DNA from 4 places in the Serratia sp. CoH_134_PS_4 genome. Region 2 is predicted to be linked to each of the others. Evidence: predicted binding sites of a transcription regulator. Region 2 holds the regulator's gene; each other region holds the start of a gene.
The links. The regulator LexA, encoded in region 2, represses DNA repair genes until DNA is damaged. The targets are predictions, from matches to a motif close to TNCTGTATGTACATACAGNA.
Positions count from the first base shown of each region.

Region 1 (4,430 bases), on a different contig from region 2:
AAACGCGCTGGCCACTGAGTCGCACCTTGGGTGGTGTCGTCGAGGTGGAACAAAAGGCGTTGGCCAAGCGCACGCAGATCGCTTGCACGCTCGCGCATGTAGGTGTCTTGCAGGCTGGCGAACTGCGCGGCAAAGACTTCAATCACCTGTTTAACCGCCCATTCAGCCACAGAACCGGCATCAATCTCGGCAAACAATTCGCGTTTAAGACGGGCGTCGTTCAACAGGTGAGAATAGAGATCGAAGATCGCCGCGCTCTCTTTTTGCGAGCTGGCGGCAAAGCGCTTGCTGAAGCGACGGAATTCCGCCCCGGCTTCTTCAAGCGCCTGAGTCAGGCGTTCCCGCTCGCTCGCGGTATCGAGCGTCGAGGCCTTATAAACTTGATCGAGTGAAGGCTGGCTGCTGTCCTGCCAGCCCTCCGCCACCGCAACGCCCGGTGAGGCCGCCAGTGCGCGAATACGCGTCTGTCGGTATTGACCGAAAATGGCGTTAAGCTGTGACTGCGAGAGGATCCCGGCCATCTGCGTGGCAAGCGTCACCATGAAGGATTCTTCGCTTTCGTCAAACTGACGTAGCTCACGCTGCTGCACCACCAACACGCCCAGCAATTGGCGGCGATGAATGATCGGCACGCCGAGGAAGGATCGGAAACGATCCTCCTTCACCTGAGGAATGTATTTGAAGCTGGGGTGACTTTGCGCATCCGCCAGGTTAATAGGCTCCGCACGGCGCCCGACCAACCCGACGACACCTTCATCAAATGCCAACGCGATGACACGCCCACGCGGTTTTTTTAACCCGCGTGTCGCCATCAGGTAGTAGCAACGGCGGTCGTTGTCCGCCAGATAGATGGAACAGACCTCCGTATCCATTGCCAGACAGGTTTCATTAACCAAAAGATCCAGCGCATCTGTCAGACTGGCCGCCGCGGCCACCTTCTCAACAATTTCTCGCAAGCGCGTGAGCATAGTCGGCTTAACTTAACCTCTCTTCCGGCGATAAGCGGGGATCTGCCGCTGTGCTGCCTGCTCCTGCATTGGCATCACGGTCACGGCGAATTCTTTCATCACCCGGCGGTATACGTCACGTTTGAACGACACCACCTGGCGCACCGGATACCAAAAACTCACCCAGCGCCAACCGTCAAACTCCGGCGTGCTGCTGCGTTGCATATTGATATCAGCGTCATTGCACATTAACTGCAACAGAAACCATTTCTGCTTTTGGCCGATACAAACCGGCTTTGTGTCCCAACGCACCAAACGTTTTGGCAATTTATAGCGCAACCAGTTGCGGGTTGAGGCCAGGATACGCACATCCTTTTTACTCAGCCCCACTTCTTCGAACAGCTCACGGTACATTGCCTGTTCTGCGGTTTCACCAGGGTTAATCCCACCTTGGGGAAACTGCCAGGAGTGTTGACCGTAACGGCGAGCCCACAGGACTTGCCCCTGACGATTACAGATTACGATACCAACATTCGGGCGGTAGCCATCATCATCGATCACCGGACTACCTCGATAAGCTTAAATTCGCATAGATACCCTGATTGTTTCACACAAGCTACAGGCGGTAAACCACTGCTTTGCGGCCCTGCAAACCGGATAACATTGGGATAACTCACAGATAATGGCAAAGTTATAAACATGCAGGGCAATTTCACCGCGGTTTTATTCACTTTTTCTGTGGATAGGTGTGTGAAGAACTCAAGGGATAAGCCGGTAAAACTCTGACAAGCTCAAAAACCCATAAAAAACGAAAACCAAATTAATACTTTTAAAATAACAATTTATGGATTTATCAACAGACATGTACAGAGCAAAAATGTGATCTATGTCCGCTAAGGATCCTGGCCTGGTGAAAGATCCACCAACGTCGTTTTTATCCACAGATTATTCGCGCAAGTTACGCACAAAACGGACAATTTCGCAAAAAGGTGCCCACGTCAAGGCTGTAAATCGAACCAGTGATCGGTAAAAATTTGGGTTATCCCATAAATCTGTGGATAAATAGGTGTAAGATCCTGTTTATTGTCGGTGGCTTCTGGTGCACAAGCGTCGTCAGGAATTTTCTCCCCGCCATGTGTCAGAAAAAAAGTCATGAAAAATCATGCTACTATTATTCTTTTCCCCAGCCACTTCCGGCAAAAGTTATCTGTGTACAAATGCAGTACGTTTTTCAACCAAATCTAACAGGCTTGTATTATGGCGTTTTTATCTCCTCTGCCCGCTCCTCCCAAAAACGAGCAACAGCTGTTTGAACGGGCGCAACAGCTTGCCGGTTGCAGCCTGGGTGAACTGGCCGAACGCGCACAGTTGGCTATCCCTAAGGACCTGAAGCGCGATAAAGGCTGGGTTGGCATGCTGTTGGAACAATATCTTGGCGCCATGGCAGGCAGCAAACCGGAGCAGGATTTCCCCGAATTGGGTATAGAGTTAAAAACGATTCCGATAGACGCCGCCGGTAAACCACTGGAAACCACCTTCGTCTGCGTTGCCCCCTTAACCGGCAATAGCGGTGTAACCTGGGCCAGCAGCCACGTGCGCTATAAACTGGCGCGTGTATTGTGGATCCCGGTTGAAGGTGAACGGCAAATCCCGCTGGCGCAACGTCGCATCGGTTCTCCGTTGTTATGGAGCCCTAACGCGGTTGAAGAAGAAATGCTGCGCCGCGACTGGGAAGAATTGATGGATTTGATCGTGCTCGGCCACGTCGAACAGATCACGGCTCGACACGGTGAAGTACTGCAACTTCGGCCCAAGGCCGCCAACAGTAAAGCGCTAACGGAAGCCATCGGTGAACAGGGGCAGCCGATCCTCACCTTGCCGCGCGGCTTTTATCTGAAGAAAAGTTTTACCGGCGCGCTATTGGCAAGACATTTTCTCATCTGATCGCGTTTGTTTAGGTCACGTTTAGCTAACGGTGTCGCCGTATCAATAAACGGGTATAATTCAGCCTTGGCTTTTTATTAAGGTGTGCTGGGCAATGTTCGAGTGGATTGTGGATCCCAATGCCTGGTTAGCGTTAGGTACGCTGACCATTCTTGAGATCGTTCTGGGTATTGATAACATTATTTTCCTTTCCCTGGTGGTGTCCAAACTGCCGAAAGCGCAACAGAATAAAGCGCGCCGTCTCGGGTTGGCGGGTGCAATGTTAATGCGCCTGGGGCTATTGGCCTCTATCGCCTGGGTGATCCGTCTGACCCATCCGCTGTTTACCGTGATGGAACACAGCATTTCCGCACGCGATCTGATCCTGCTTCTGGGCGGGTTGTTCCTGATTTGGAAAGCCAGCAAAGAGATTCATGAAACCATCGAAGGCTCAGAGGAAGAACACAACACGAAAGTGCACAGTTTCTTTGGCGCCATCGTACAAATTATGCTACTGGATATCATTTTCAGCCTGGACTCGGTGATCACCGCAGTAGGTCTGTCTGACCACCTGTTTATCATGATGGCCGCTGTGGTCATTGCCGTTGGCGTCATGATGTTTGCCGCCCGCCCGATTGGCGAGTTTGTTAACCGCCACCCTTCGGTGAAAATGCTGGCGCTGGCATTCCTGATCCTGGTCGGCTTCACACTGATGTTGGAAAGCTTCCAGGTACATGTACCAAAAGGCTACATTTACTTTGCGATGTTCTTCTCAATGTCGGTTGAAGCGCTCAACTTGATGCGCAGCAAGAAAAAGCAGGTCTCTGAGTAATGCCTCTGCGGGAGTGTGCAAAAGCCGCTCCCGCAATATTGTCCGCCGTTCCCAACGCTACTCGGCCCTACTTTCTCTTACAGAGATAAGGACTTATCCGAAACACGGCGCATCTAGAGTTTGCTAATCTAAGAAGAGACTTCTTTTCTGCATACATAAACGAGGATCGGCAGGATGAAAAAGTGGGTAATGGCAGTTTCGGCACTGGTTATCGCCGCCGGGTTGGCGGGATGTTCCAGCGATTACGTTATGGCGACTAAAGACGGCAATATGATCCTGACCCAGGGCAAACCGGAAATCGACAAAGATACCGGCCTGATCAGCTATAAAGATGAAAAAGGTAACAGTCGCCAAATCAACGGTGATCAGGTTTCACAGGTTATCGAGCGTTAAACACCCTGACTATACCCTATAGCTTTCACGTTGCAGCCAGGCCCCCAGCTCGTTTGTACCCAAATATTGTAGGGACGAGGTTATTCGTCCCTACAGTCGCTGAAGTCAGTGACAAATCTGCCGGGAACCTATTTGATCGCCGCAGCTTGAAAGACCGCCTCTGTGATACACGATAGCCGCCTCTCGCACTGAATCCTCTTCCCCCATCTTCTCCGCTTGGTTATAGTCGAGAAAGGCGATATACCGCCTTGCAGGCTGTTTGCCGCAGCCTGCCCTTTGGCTCCTGTTTCACCGGGCGGTACAGCCCGTAGCGCTAACATGAAAGGAAGGCCGTT
Region 1 is NZ_JBXWKI010000011.1:82,611-87,040, forward strand. Features, by position in the region: gene ptsP (phosphoenolpyruvate--protein phosphotransferase) at 1-968, opposite strand, end outside; gene rppH (RNA pyrophosphohydrolase) at 981-1,508, opposite strand; gene mutH (DNA mismatch repair endonuclease MutH) at 2,205-2,891, shown strand; gene AC2FCQ_RS17425 (TerC family protein) at 2,986-3,702, shown strand; gene AC2FCQ_RS17430 (YgdI/YgdR family lipoprotein) at 3,877-4,095, shown strand.
Region 1: mutH (DNA mismatch repair endonuclease MutH) is a predicted target of LexA. The motif match lies at 2,153-2,172, and genes of this name have one in related genera.

Region 2 (4,430 bases):
TGTATTTGCAAGAAAGGCTATCGTCATTGTGCTGCTGAAAACCAGCTGCCACGCAGCCTGTGACGGTGCCAAATCCACCCAAGCGCGATACCGCGCAGCGCAAGAAAGACCGCCAGCGCCAACCACAATCCATGATTGCCCAAGACAGGCACGGTCAGCAGCGTCAAACCGTAACCCGCAGCCGCCACGGCCATGCTGTTACGCATTTCTGCACCGCGAGTCGCACCAATGAACATGCCATCCAGCAAATAGCACCACACCCCAACCAGCGGTAGCACCACCTGCCAAGGTAAATAGTCATTCGCCATCGCACGCAGTTCTGGCAACGAGGTCAACGCCGCAATGATTTGCTGCCCGGCAAAGGCATAAACCACACCAAAGGCTAACGCCACCAAACAGGCCTGCCGGCAAGCCGCGCGCCACACCTTACGCAATTGACTGTCATCTCTGGCACCATAAGCATGACCAGAATGCGCTTCTACCGCATAGGCAAAACCATCCAGTGCATAGGCGGTAAAGGTCAGCAAATTCATCAGTACCGCGTTTACTGCCACTACGTCACCGCCAAGCCTGGCGCCGAAGATAGTCAAGGATGCAAAGCACAATTGCAGCAACAGTGAACGCAACATGATATCGCGGTTCAACGCAAGCAAACGCCGCAGATTACCGCGCCAGGCATGGCGCAACATCGGAACAGAAATACCGCGTATGCGCATCACTCGCCAGGACAGCCATAAACCCAGCAGCAGCGTAGCGTACTCAGAGACGGCGGTCGCCGTCGCGGCACCTTGCACATTCCAGCCCAGCCCCATGACCAACCAGATATCCAGAACGATATTCAACACATTACCGACTATCAGTAGGATGACCGGCGCCCGCACGTATTGCACGCCAAGCAGCCAACCCAAGATCACCATATTTGCCAGCGCTGCCGGCGCGCTCAGCCAACGGATCTCAAGGAACAACCGTGCCTGCTTCAGCACCGCATCGTCACCGCCAACAATCTGCAGCGCCAGATCGATCAACGGATGGCGCAGCAACACGATAACGACGCCGGCCAATACTGCCAGCAACAGCGGCTGCATAAAGGCACGTGCCAATCCCTGTGGGTTTTGTGCGCCCAGCGCCTGTGCCGTCAATCCGGTGGTACTCATGCGCAAAAACAGCAACAACATAAACAGGAAGCTGGTCGCCATCGCCCCGACCGCCACGCCCCCCAAATAAACAGGGCTGTCGAGGTGACCTATCACTGCGGTATCGACCAACCCAAGCAGCGGCACGGTGATATTGGAAAAGATCATCGGTAGCGCGAGGCGCCACAAGGCTTTATCGGTATCGCTGGTGAAGGCGGAAAGCAGGCGCATAGTGGAATGTTCCCGTGTATACCCGTCATCTTTCAAGTTGCAGCGTTGTTATCTGCACTCGCTCACCCCAGTTACTTACCTGAGTAAGCGCCTGGGGATGAGCGAGTTGGCCGCCTAGCTGCAACTTGAAAGCTATAGGGTATATAGTGAATCAGATATGACATCGCCCCAGAACTGGGGCGACTTAAATCAGAGGACGATGTGTAGGCGTGAGGATTAAACCCAGTCGCCATTGCGGATCACACCGACCGCCAGGCCTTCAATGGTGAAATTCTGCTGGCGCAGATCAACCACAATCGGTTGGAACTCGCTGTTTTCCGGCAATAACTCAACAACATTTCCGTGTTTTTTCAGACGCTTAACTGTAACTTCGTCTTCAATACGCGCCACAACGACCTGGCCGTTACGCACGTCCTGAGTTTTATGTACCGCCAGCAGATCGCCGTCGAGAATACCGATATCACGCATCGACATACCGTTGACCCGCAGCAAGAAATCCGCACTTGGCTTGAACAAGGAAGGATCCACTTTGTAGTGCCCTTCGATATGCTGCTGCGCCAACAGTGGCTCACCGGCGGCAACACGACCGATCAACGGTAAACCTTCTTCATCTTCCATCAGCAAACGAATGCCGCGCGATGCACCAGAGACGATCTCGATGACGCCTTTACGCGCCAATGCTTTCAGGTGTTCTTCTGCAGCATTTGGCGAGCGGAACCCCAGACGCATGGCGATTTCGGCGCGCGTTGGCGGCATGCCAGTGGACGAAATATGATCGCGAATCAGATCATAGACCTCTTGCTGTCTGGTAGTTAGTGCTTTCATTCCGCCCCCTGTTTGTTTATACAGTCTTGCTGTGAGTATATACAGGTAAGTGCGGCTTGGGAACCGAAGAATGAATAAAAATCAGGGATTAGCGACCCACGTCGCAACAGGGCCACCCCATTCAGGCAAAGTGTTGCCAGAGCACCGAGCCCCAGACAAACAACGCCAAAATAATCGCCAGTGAAACTGCTGCCGACCCCATATCCTTGGACCGGCCCGAAAGCTCATGATGTTCAGTGCCAACCCGATCGACAATCGCTTCTATCGCGCTGTTGAGCATCTCGACGATCATCACCAGCAGCACCGATCCGATCAATAAAATGCGCGCTATCGCACCCACGTCCAGCCAAATCGCCAGTATGATAGCCAGCACGGTGGCGACCAGTTCTTGGCGGAACGCCGCTTCATGCTGCCAGGCAGCGGAAAAGCCTTTATAAGAGTAGCCGGCGGCTTTAATAATACGGGTCAGGCCGGTTGCTTGGTTTGCCATGTTTTTTAGTGCCTTTCACAGAGGTAAGTCATAATTAAAGAGTCTAGGCCAGGAAATGCTTCCGGCTCTCGGTTTTCCAACACCACAGATCTGCTACCCGGTTTCTGGTATGCTTGCGACGCATTGCTAACAAGAGGCTTCACGTTGTTATGTCAGGTTGGCGTAAAATTTATTATAAACTATTGAATTTACCACTTAAATTGTTGGTAAGAAGTAAGGTTATCCCTTCAGATCCGGTCACGGAGTTAGGGTTGGATCCCTCACGGCCGATTTTGTATGTTTTACCTTATAATTCCAAGGCGGATTTACTGACGCTGCGCACCCAGTGCCTGGCGCAGGATCTGCCCGATCCTCTCAATCCGCTGGAGATAGACGGCACCGTGCTGCCTAGCCACGTGTTTATTCACGACGGCCCGCGCGTGTTCCGCTACTACACACCGAAAGAAGAGTCAGTAAAACTGTTTCACGACTATCTGGATCTGCACCGCAGTAATCCGGATCTCGATATTCAGATGCTGCCTGTTTCGGTGATGTTTGGTCGCTCCCCAGGCCGCGAAGGCCACGGCACGCCACATCTACGTCTGCTCAACGGCGTACAGAAGTTCTTCGCCGTGTTGTGGCTCGGCCGCGACAGCTTTGTGCGTTTCTCCAACACCGTCTCACTGCGTCGCATGGCGACTGAACACGGCACGGACAAAACCATCGCACAAAAACTGGCGCGCGTGGCGCGAATGCACTTCTCGCGTCAGCGTCTGGCTGCCGTTGGCCCAAGTCTGCCGGCCCGTCAGGACCTGTTCAACAAACTGCTGGCGTCCAAAGCGATCGAAAAAGCGGTCGAAGACGAAGCACGCAGCAAGAAAATTTCCCATGAGAAAGCCCAGCAGAACGCCATTGCACTGATGGAAGAGATCGCCGCCGACTTCTCATATGAAACGGTGCGCCTTTCTGACCGCGTGTTGAGCTGGACCTGGAACCGGCTGTATCAAGGCATCAACGTCACCAACGCTGAACGCGTGCGCCAGTTAGCGCAAGATGGTCATGAGATCGTCTATGTGCCCTGCCACCGCAGCCATATGGACTACCTGTTGCTTTCTTATGTGCTGTACCACCAAGGCTTGGTGCCGCCGCACATTGCCGCCGGTATTAACCTTAATTTCTGGCCGGCTGGCCCCATCTTCCGCCGCCTGGGCGCCTTCTTTATCCGCCGGACGTTCAAAGGCAACAAACTGTATTCGACGGTGTTCCGCGAATACCTCGGCGAACTCTTTAGCCGCGGTTACTCCGTGGAGTATTTTGTCGAAGGTGGCCGTTCTCGTACCGGACGCCTGCTGGAACCGAAGACCGGCACCCTGTCGATGACCATTCAGGCGATGCTGCGTGGCGGTTCTCGCCCGATCACACTGGTACCGATCTACATCGGTTACGAGCACGTGATGGAGGTGGGCACCTACGCTAAAGAGTTGCGTGGCGCGACCAAAGAAAAAGAGAGCCTGCTGCAGATGCTGCGTGGTCTGCGCAAGCTGCGTAATCTCGGCCAGGGTTATGTCAACTTCGGTGATCCACTGCCGTTGACCACTTACCTGAACCAGAATGTGCCCCAGTGGCGCGACGCGATTGACCCGATCGAATCCCAGCGCCCAAGCTGGTTAACGCCGACGGTCAACGATCTGGCTGCCAAGATCATGGTGCGTATCAACAATGCCGCCGCGGCTAACGCCATGAACCTGTGTTCTACGGCGCTACTGGCTTCA
Region 2 is NZ_JBXWKI010000017.1:50,163-54,592, forward strand. Features, by position in the region: gene dinF (MATE family efflux transporter DinF) at 24-1,364, opposite strand; gene lexA (transcriptional repressor LexA) at 1,581-2,189, opposite strand; gene AC2FCQ_RS21525 (diacylglycerol kinase) at 2,311-2,679, opposite strand; gene plsB (glycerol-3-phosphate 1-O-acyltransferase PlsB) at 2,829-4,430, shown strand, end outside.

Region 3 (4,430 bases), on a different contig from region 2:
AGGTAGTGTACCGAACTCTGGCGCGATATACCCGTCATACTTGAAGCGACATCTGTGTCGGCCCCGCTCGCTTGCTGCCTTGATGCACACCCCATGGCCCAGTGGCGAATTCAGAAACAAAAACGCCCGGCAGAGCCGGGCGTTTTCACGAATCAGTGTGGCGAACTTAACGGCCGCCGATCGGTGGCACGAAGGTCACCGCCATGTCCCATGGCTGTTCGATCCAGGTGTCTTGCGGGATATCAACCACATAGTCATCCACCAGTGGGCGACCCGCCGGCTTGGCGAAGATGGTGACGAAATGCGCTTTCGGGTACATATCACGGATCGCTTTCGCGGTGCCGCCGGTATCCACCAGATCGTCGATCACGATAAAGCCTTCGCCGTCGCCTTCCGCACGCTTGAGCACTTTCATTTCGCGTTGGTTGTCATGGTCATAGCTGGAAATGCAGACGGTATCCACGTGCCGAATACCCAACTCACGGGCCAGTAAGGCTGCCGGCACCAGGCCGCCGCGGCTTACGGCAATAATGCCTGTCCATTGGTCAGCAGGCAGCAGGCGGTGAGCCAGTTTGCGCGCTTGCATTTGCAGCATATCCCAGGTAACAACGTATTTTTCGCTCATAGAATGGTGTCCCAGCCAGCAGTGGTGCGGCTTACTCAGTAATCAGGGGAAAAAAGGTTGCGCGAGATTATAAAGACTGGGCGCACCAAATACCAGTTGAACCGTGGAATTCATAAGTAATTCGTCTGGTGATTGATGCTGAATAAATGAGCAATGACGCGTCAAACGAGTGTGATCAAGCGCTTAAACAGCGCAATACGGTACGGGCACCGTCCGGAATAAAGTGATATTCTCTGGAGATCGTGCCAAAGCCGCACAGATGCCCCTAACCCTAACCGAGCGGCATTCCCGCCTTGCCGAGAATGCTGTTACAGGAGACTTATAGTGTCTGAATTGTCTCAACTTTCACCACAGCCGCTGTGGGATATTTTTGCCAAAATCTGCTCTATTCCGCATCCTTCTTATCATGAAGAAGCGCTGGCACAGCACATCCTCGAGTGGGCGAAAGAGAAACACCTGCACGCCGAACGTGACCATGTAGGCAACATTCTGCTGCGTAAACCTGCCACCAAAGGCATGGAAAACCGCAAGCCCGTCGCCCTGCAGGCGCACCTGGATATGGTGCCACAGAAGAATAACGACACGGTGCACGACTTCACCAAGGATCCGATTCAGCCGTACATTGACGGCGAGTGGATTAAAGCACGCGGTACCACGCTGGGTGCCGACAACGGTATCGGTATGGCTTCTGCCCTGGCAGTGCTGGCCGACGACAGCGTTGAGCACGGCCCGCTGGAAGTGCTGCTGACCATGACCGAAGAAGCCGGTATGGACGGCGCGTTCGGGCTGCAAGCTAACTGGCTGCAAGCGGATATCCTGATCAACACCGACTCCGAAGAAGAAGGCGAGATCTACATGGGCTGCGCCGGTGGTATTGATTTCATCACCACCCTGCCACTGCAGCGCGAAGCCGTACCTGCCGGTTATCAGACCCTGAAGCTGACGATCAAGGGCCTGAAAGGCGGTCACTCCGGTGCCGATATCCACGTGGGTCTGGGCAACGCCAACAAACTGCTGGCACGCTTCCTGTTTGATCATACCGCTGAGTTGAGCCTGCGCCTGCTGGATCTGAACGGCGGTACCCTGCGCAATGCTATCCCGCGTGAAGCCTCTGCAGTGGTTGCCGTACCGGCCGAAAAAGCCGATGCCTTGAAAGCGCTGACCCAGGCGTTTCTGGCAACCTTGCAAAACGAACTGGCCGCGAAAGAGAAAAACATTACCGTGCTGTTGGAGCCAACCACCAGTGCATCTCAGGCAATGACCGCCGACTGCCAACAGCGTTTCGTCGCGCTGCTTAATGGCACGCCAAACGGCGTGATCCGCATGAGCGACGCGGTCAAAGGCGTGGTAGAAACCTCATTGAACGTGGGCGTGGTCACCACCAACGACAGCGAAGCAGAAATCATCTGCCTGATCCGTTCACTGATCGACAGTGGCAAAGATTATGTGGTGGGTATGCTGACCGCTCTGGGCCAATTGGCTAACGCCAAAGTGGCACCAAAAGGGGGCTACCCGGGCTGGCAGCCAGATGCTGACTCACCGGTCATGCACCTGGTGCGTGAGATCTACCAGGATCTGTTTAACAAGACGCCAAACATCATGGTGATCCACGCCGGTCTGGAATGCGGCCTGTTCAAAAAGCCGTATCCAAATATGGATATGGTATCAATTGGGCCAACCATTACCGGGCCACACTCGCCGGATGAACAAGTGCATATCGAAAGCGTGGGCCTGTACTGGAAGCTGCTGACCGCACTGTTGAAGGCTATCCCGGAGCGCGCGTAATCTGCCGGGTTCGGCACGCTGAACCCCAAAAATGACCGAGCCGTTTACATAAAGGCGCAATCTTGCATTGCGCCTTTATTATTCCCACGGCAGCAGCAGCTGACGCTCCAGTTGCGGGTCCAACAGCGTCACGTGCAAGCCGACCAGCCGCACCCCACGTCCTTCACGCCGCTCGCGCCATGCCTGCCGTGCCACGTTGATCAAGTCGTCTTTATTGAGCACCGGCCAGACGTGTTCCTGCGTCGTTTGCTGGAAATCCTGGAACTTCAGCTTCACCCCTTGGCGGGCAATGTGCAGATCCGGTTTCACTTTACGCAACCGCGTCTCCAGCTCGGGATAGAGCTTATCGACGATCAAGGTTTCACACTCCTCCCAGTCATGGATATCTTCCGCCAGCGTACGCTCCACCCCCACCGACTTACGCAGCCTTTCTGGCGAAACCTCACGCAGATCTATCCCCTGGCAGCGCTCCCACAGCACACGGCCAAACTTGCCGAAGCGCTTTAACAGAGCAGCAAGATCGTACTGTTGCACGTCTGCGCAGGTGATCAGCCCCACCTCTTCCAACCGTTTTGCGGTCACCTTCCCCACGCCGGGGATTTTGCTCAGCGGCAGTTGCTGTAAAAATGCCGGCACCTGTGCCGGCGTGATGACGTATTGGCCATTCGGCTTATTGAGCTCTGAAGCAATCTTGGCGAGGAACTTGATGGGGGCAATACCGGCAGACGCGGTGAGGTTTAGCTCATCGGAAATAGCCTGACGGATTTGCTGGGCGATCAGCGTCGCCGAACCGTTGCACTGGGTGCAGTCGGTCACATCCAGATAGGCTTCATCCAGGGATAACGGTTCAATCAGCGGGGTGTAGCGCGCAAATATTTCGCGGATGTGTTGCGAGGCTTCTTTATAGGCAGCCATACGGCCTGGCAGCAGTTTAAGATGCGGGCAAAGCTTGAGTGCCATCGCTGTCGACATCGCGCTGTGCACACCATAACGACGCGCAGGATAATTGGCGGTGCTGATCACCCCGCGCCGATCGGCACTGCCGCCGATCGCCAGCGGAATCTCACGCAAACTGGGATCGTCGCGCATTTCTACCGCTGCGAAGAAGCAGTCCATATCGACATGAATGATTTTACGCATTGCGCCTCCAATAACACTGTATAAGTATACAGGCAAAAAGAGAAAGCTCAAGCCTCGGTTCAGTTCGAAGAAAACAGGGTTTCAACCAATTATCTTCGACTTGTTAAAAAAGCGTAATTTTTCAATAGTACGCTGTGAAAATTAATCCCCCCAGTGACTGACAACCATAACGCCTCGCACAGGATGGTGCCCTACATGAAAACATTATCTGTCTATTTGTTGGCTTCTGCTTTATCTCTGATATCCATTGCCGCTCAGGCCGCCCCTGCCATTATTGCGCACCGGGGTGGCACCGCCGACGCGCCTGAAAACACCCGCGTCGCTATAGAAACGGCACTGAAAAACGGCGCAGACGCCATTTGGATCACCTTACAGGAATCCAAAGACGGCGCGATCGTGCTGTATCGCCCTTCTGATCTGAAAGCGCTGACCAACGAACAGGGATTGGTTTCCGCCTTTACCGCCGCGCAGTTGGCAAAAGTCGATGCCGGTTGGTCATTCACCCAAGGCGAGGCACACCCGTTCCGCGGAAAAGGCATTGGCATTCCAAGGTTGGATGAGATTCTGGCGGCGTTCCCCAAGGTCAACTTCTATCTGGATATCAAGTCGCCGGACGCAGACCCTGTTCAATTCGGCAAAGCCCTGTTGGCGACATTGGAGAAAACCAACAGCCTGGACCGCACCCGCGTGTATTCCACCGATGCCAACTATCTGCAGGCGCTACCGAAAGCCATCAAACGTTTTGAGACGCGCGATGAAACCCGCGACCTGCTGGCAAATATCAGCCTGTCACATCAGTGCGAGCTGAAACCCGATAATCAGCAACCGCGCTGGTACGGGTTGGAACTGAAACGAGAAGTGGAAGTCGTGGAGAAATTTA
Region 3 is NZ_JBXWKI010000015.1:36,072-40,501, forward strand. Features, by position in the region: gene gpt (xanthine phosphoribosyltransferase) at 167-625, opposite strand; gene pepD (beta-Ala-His dipeptidase) at 950-2,410, shown strand; gene dinB (DNA polymerase IV) at 2,489-3,550, opposite strand; gene AC2FCQ_RS20205 (glycerophosphodiester phosphodiesterase family protein) at 3,746-4,430, shown strand, end outside.
Region 3: dinB (DNA polymerase IV) is a predicted target of LexA. The motif match lies at 3,565-3,584, and genes of this name have one in related genera.

Region 4 (4,430 bases), on a different contig from region 2:
CGGGATCAAAAACGGGGAAGGAAAGGAACCGCCCGCAGCGTGCGGGCGGTATATCGACTTACTTAATTTCGAGAACGTCTAAACGCACCGGGGTGGCGTCATCCGCATCTTCCGGTTGCCAGCCGATCGGTTGCATGGGGAGGTCTTCGCGGTCAAAGGCCAAATCCCCGCCGTCAACAACCTCACTACCGTGATGAATGCCTTTAAAATCAAACAGGTTAAAGTCACTCAGGTGCGAGGTCACGACGTTCTGCGTTGCGCTGAACATGGTTTCCAGACGGCCCGGGTAACGTTTATCCCAGTCACGCAACATATCGCCAATGACCTGGCGTTGCAGGTTAGGCTGCGAACCACACAGGTTACATGGAATAATCGGGAATGCCTTGGCGATCGAGAAACGCTCAATGTCTTTTTCACGGCAATAAGCCAGCGGGCGAATGACCACGTGCTTGCCATCGTCGCTCATCAGTTTCGGTGGCATGCCTTTCAGCTTACCGCCATAGAACATGTTGAGGAACAACGTTTGCAGAATGTCGTCACGGTGGTGGCCAAGGGCAATTTTGGTCGCGCCCAGTTCGGTGGCGGTGCGGTAAAGGATCCCGCGGCGCAGGCGTGAACACAGCGAACAGGTGGTTTTGCCTTCGGGAATTTTGTCTTTGACGATGCTGTAGGTATTTTCCTCAACGATCTTGTATTCCACACCTAGGCTTTCCAAATAGGCTGGCAGAATATGCTCGGGGAAACCAGGCTGTTTTTGGTCGAGGTTTACCGCAATCAGTGAGAAGTTGACCGGTGCGCTCTGCTGCAGATTACGCAGGATCTCCAGCATGGTGTAGCTGTCTTTGCCACCGGACAGGCAGACCATGATACGGTCACCTTCTTCAATCATGTTGAAATCGGCGATCGCTTGGCCCACGTTACGACGCAGACGCTTTTGCAACTTGTTGAGATTGTACTGCTCTTTTTGACTAATTGTTTGATTATCTGACATTAAATCGTGCTCGTTCTCAATTGGGGGCACTATGGGCATGACGTTTTAGGCAGCGAGTTTAGCATTCTATGGGCTGATTGGGTATTTCATCCATACGCTCTTGGCCGCAAAGGCTGATTGCCGATTTTCAGTACACGCGAGCACGCGGTAAATCTTCCACCCGTGTGGTGTAAGCCGGAGAGAGAAACTCACGCTTCATCGACCATGTTTGCTGGTTTCCTTGTCCGGCAAACCACACCCCTGAATGCCCGGACTGATTGATTTTGTCCAGGGCGGCCATCAAACGTTCGCTGTTGGGGCGTGGCTGATATTCATCGAACAGGTCTAACTGAGCTACGCCTTGCGAGTAAAAGTCTTGCAGCATAACGCCGGCTTTTAGATAGCGGTGGCCGGGCTGCCAAATCTTATCAAGGCACCGAATCGCTGCTGCGATGATGTCGCGCGTATCTTGCGTTGGCGTACTGAGCATGATGCTCGCGGTGTTGCCATAATACTTTTCGTTGGCCGAGAAGGGGCTGGTTTTAACCCATGCGTTGATATTCCGGCAATATTGGTGCTCTGCACGCAGTTTTTCTGCCGCGCGGGAAGCATGCATACAGATTGCCTGATGCATATCACCATATTCGGTGACGCGTTCACCAAATGATCTGCTGCAAATAATCTGCTGTTTGGTTGGGGCAAACTCCTCGAGCGACAAGCAGGGTTCACCGCGCAGTTCACGCACTGTGCGTTCAATTACCACGCTGAAATGCTTGCGGATCATTGTGGTGCTGGCATCCGCCAATTGCAGTGCGGTTTTGATCCCCATATTTTGCAGCTCTTTGGTTAGGCGTCTTCCGATACCCCAGACTTCCATCACCGGCACTTTCGCCATTAATTTTCGTTGCTGTTCCGGGTTGGAAAGATCAACCACACCACGGGTTTGTTCCCATTTTTTCGCTGCGAAGTTCGCCAATTTTGCCAGCGTCTTGGTTTGGGCAATACCGACACCGACGGTGAGGCCGGTACATTGCAAAACGCGGTCGCGAACCTGGTGCCCGAACGTTGTCAAATCGACACAATTTTGTACGCCGGCAAGATCAAGGAAGCTTTCGTCAATGGAGTAAATTTCAACACGGGGGGCCATTTCTTCGAGCACGGCCATCACTCGCATCGACATATCGGCGTACAGCTCATAGTTGCTGCTGAATGCGATACCGCCTGCACGTTCAAAATCATGCTTTATTTTGAAGTAGGGCGCGCCTGTTTTCAGGCCCAGGGCTTTAGCCTCTTTACTCTGCGCTACCACACAGCCGTCGTTGTTAGACAGCACAACCACGGGCCGCCCACGGAGGTCTGGGCGCCACAGTATTTCACAACTCGCATAAAAACTGTTCACGTCGGCCAGGGCGTACATTATTTCAGCCTCGTGATGGTTGAAACGACCACGCCGACGATATTCTGCTCGTCGTTGTCATCCCGCAGCGGTATTGGCCGGAACTTCGGATTCATCGGCTCAAGCTGCGCGACAGGATGCAGACACAGGCGCTTAACGGTGAACTCGCCTGCGATGCTGGCGATCACGATATCGCCGTGGCAGGCGCCAATGCTTCGATCAACCACCAGCATGGATCCGTCGGTGATCCCGGCTTCGATCATGCTTTCTCCGGAAGCGATCAGAAAGTACGTCGCCGAAGGGTGGCTAATGCAGTATTCGTTGAGGTCAATCCGTGCGTGTATGTAGTCTTGCGCGGGACTGGGAAAGCCAGCCGGGACATTATCGGCGTAAAGCGGAATGCGCTGTTTCTCTGGGGTTGGTGTGGGTAAAAAGTGTTTCATGGTGCATTTCTCTATACTGTTTTTATATACAGTATAATCGATTTTTAGCCATTACAACCATAAAGAAAGTCAGGGGCGAGACGATCGTCAGTTATCCCCTTGTTGGGCAAGATGATCCTCTCGGAAAAGTTTTAGGGGGTGGCTCACAAGCTCCAGTGTCCGTGCGTTTTTACGCTCAGAAACGTTTTTTATCTGTCGGGACACACAAAACCGGGCAGGATACTCTCAGTCACTCATGATCATAATGGGGTACCTGCCTGATGATACGTACCTGCCTGCGTGCAGCCCTCTTGCTTTGCCTGACGCCTTTTACCGCTAACGCCGTTGAGTGCTGTATTTTCTTGCAGCAGCCGCAGTTGTCACAGGTAAAAGCACAGACTCAGGGGGATGCCAACTATCAACGCCTGATACGTGATGCTGACAGCGCACTGCGAAAGCCGTTGCTCAGCGTCACTGATAAAGGCCTGACCCCGCCGAGCGGAGACAGGCATGACTACCTGAGCCTGGGGGCCTATTGGTGGCCGGATGCGAGTAAACCCAATGGGTTGCCTTGGGTTCGTCGCGATGGGCAGGTGAACCCGGCCAGTAAAAATGAACAGAGTGATGGCGTGCGGCTGGCAGAGTTCACCCAGCGGGTACAAACACTGGCATTGGCGGGGTATTTCTCCGGCCAGCAACGTTACAGCGATCGGGCGATTAGGCTGATCCGTACCTGGTTCATCGATCCATCAACGCGGATGAACCCAAACCTCAACTACGCTCAGGGTATTCCGGGCCGCGACAGCGGGCGCGGTAATGGCATTCTCGATGGGCGCTATTTTGCCATTCGCATTGTCGACAGCCTGTTATTGCTGCAACAGACTCCGGGGTGGACGGCGCAAGATGAAAGCCAGATGCGGCAATGGTTTGCCCGTTACCTCGACTGGTTGTTACACAGCCCAGCCGGTAAACAGGAGGGCGCCGCAAAGAATAATCATGGCAGTTGGTATACCGTGCAGGTAGCGGGCATTGCTGCCTGGCTCGGGCGTGACGACGTGGTGCGTGATATGGCCGTTTTGATGCAGCATAAGCTGGATGTGCAGCTTGCCGTCAACGGGACGCAACCGCAGGAACTGCTGCGTACTCGTTCGTTTCACTACAGTTACTTTAATCTGCAAGCCTTGGTCCTGATGGCGGGTTTGGCACAGCGACAGGGCATCGATCTCTGGCATTACCCTACAGAACAGGGCAGCTCATTATTGGCTGCGCTGGATTTTATGGCGCCTTATGTTGATGCGGCGCACCCGTGGCCTTATCCGAGTCTGGATCGGGTCGGGGTTCGCCTTGTTCCGCTGCTGATCCAAACCGACAGCATGCTGAAAACCAAACGCTATCAAACGGTGATTGAAAAAGCGCAATTTGACGTCAGGCAATGGCAGGGCAAAAGCAGTTACGTACGCGGTGCGGTGAAAGAGGCGCAGCGGCAAAGCTGGCTGGAAGCGGGGCGCGAACCGGTCGCGCCCCAATGATTTACTCAGCGGAGGTTTTTTCTCCTTTACCGGCCAGTAGACTGAGGAAGTCGTACTTTTCCTTCAGCTCTTTCTCGGCGGCCTGATACAACGCGCTGGCGACTTCCGGCTGC
Region 4 is NZ_JBXWKI010000001.1:405,269-409,698, forward strand. Features, by position in the region: gene ttcA (tRNA 2-thiocytidine(32) synthetase TtcA) at 59-991, opposite strand; gene umuC (translesion error-prone DNA polymerase V subunit UmuC) at 1,119-2,387, opposite strand; gene umuD (translesion error-prone DNA polymerase V autoproteolytic subunit) at 2,387-2,809, opposite strand; gene AC2FCQ_RS01970 (alginate lyase family protein) at 3,073-4,317, shown strand; gene nifJ (pyruvate:ferredoxin (flavodoxin) oxidoreductase) at 4,319-4,430, opposite strand, start outside.
Region 4: umuD (translesion error-prone DNA polymerase V autoproteolytic subunit) is a predicted target of LexA. The motif match lies at 2,824-2,843, and genes of this name have one in related genera.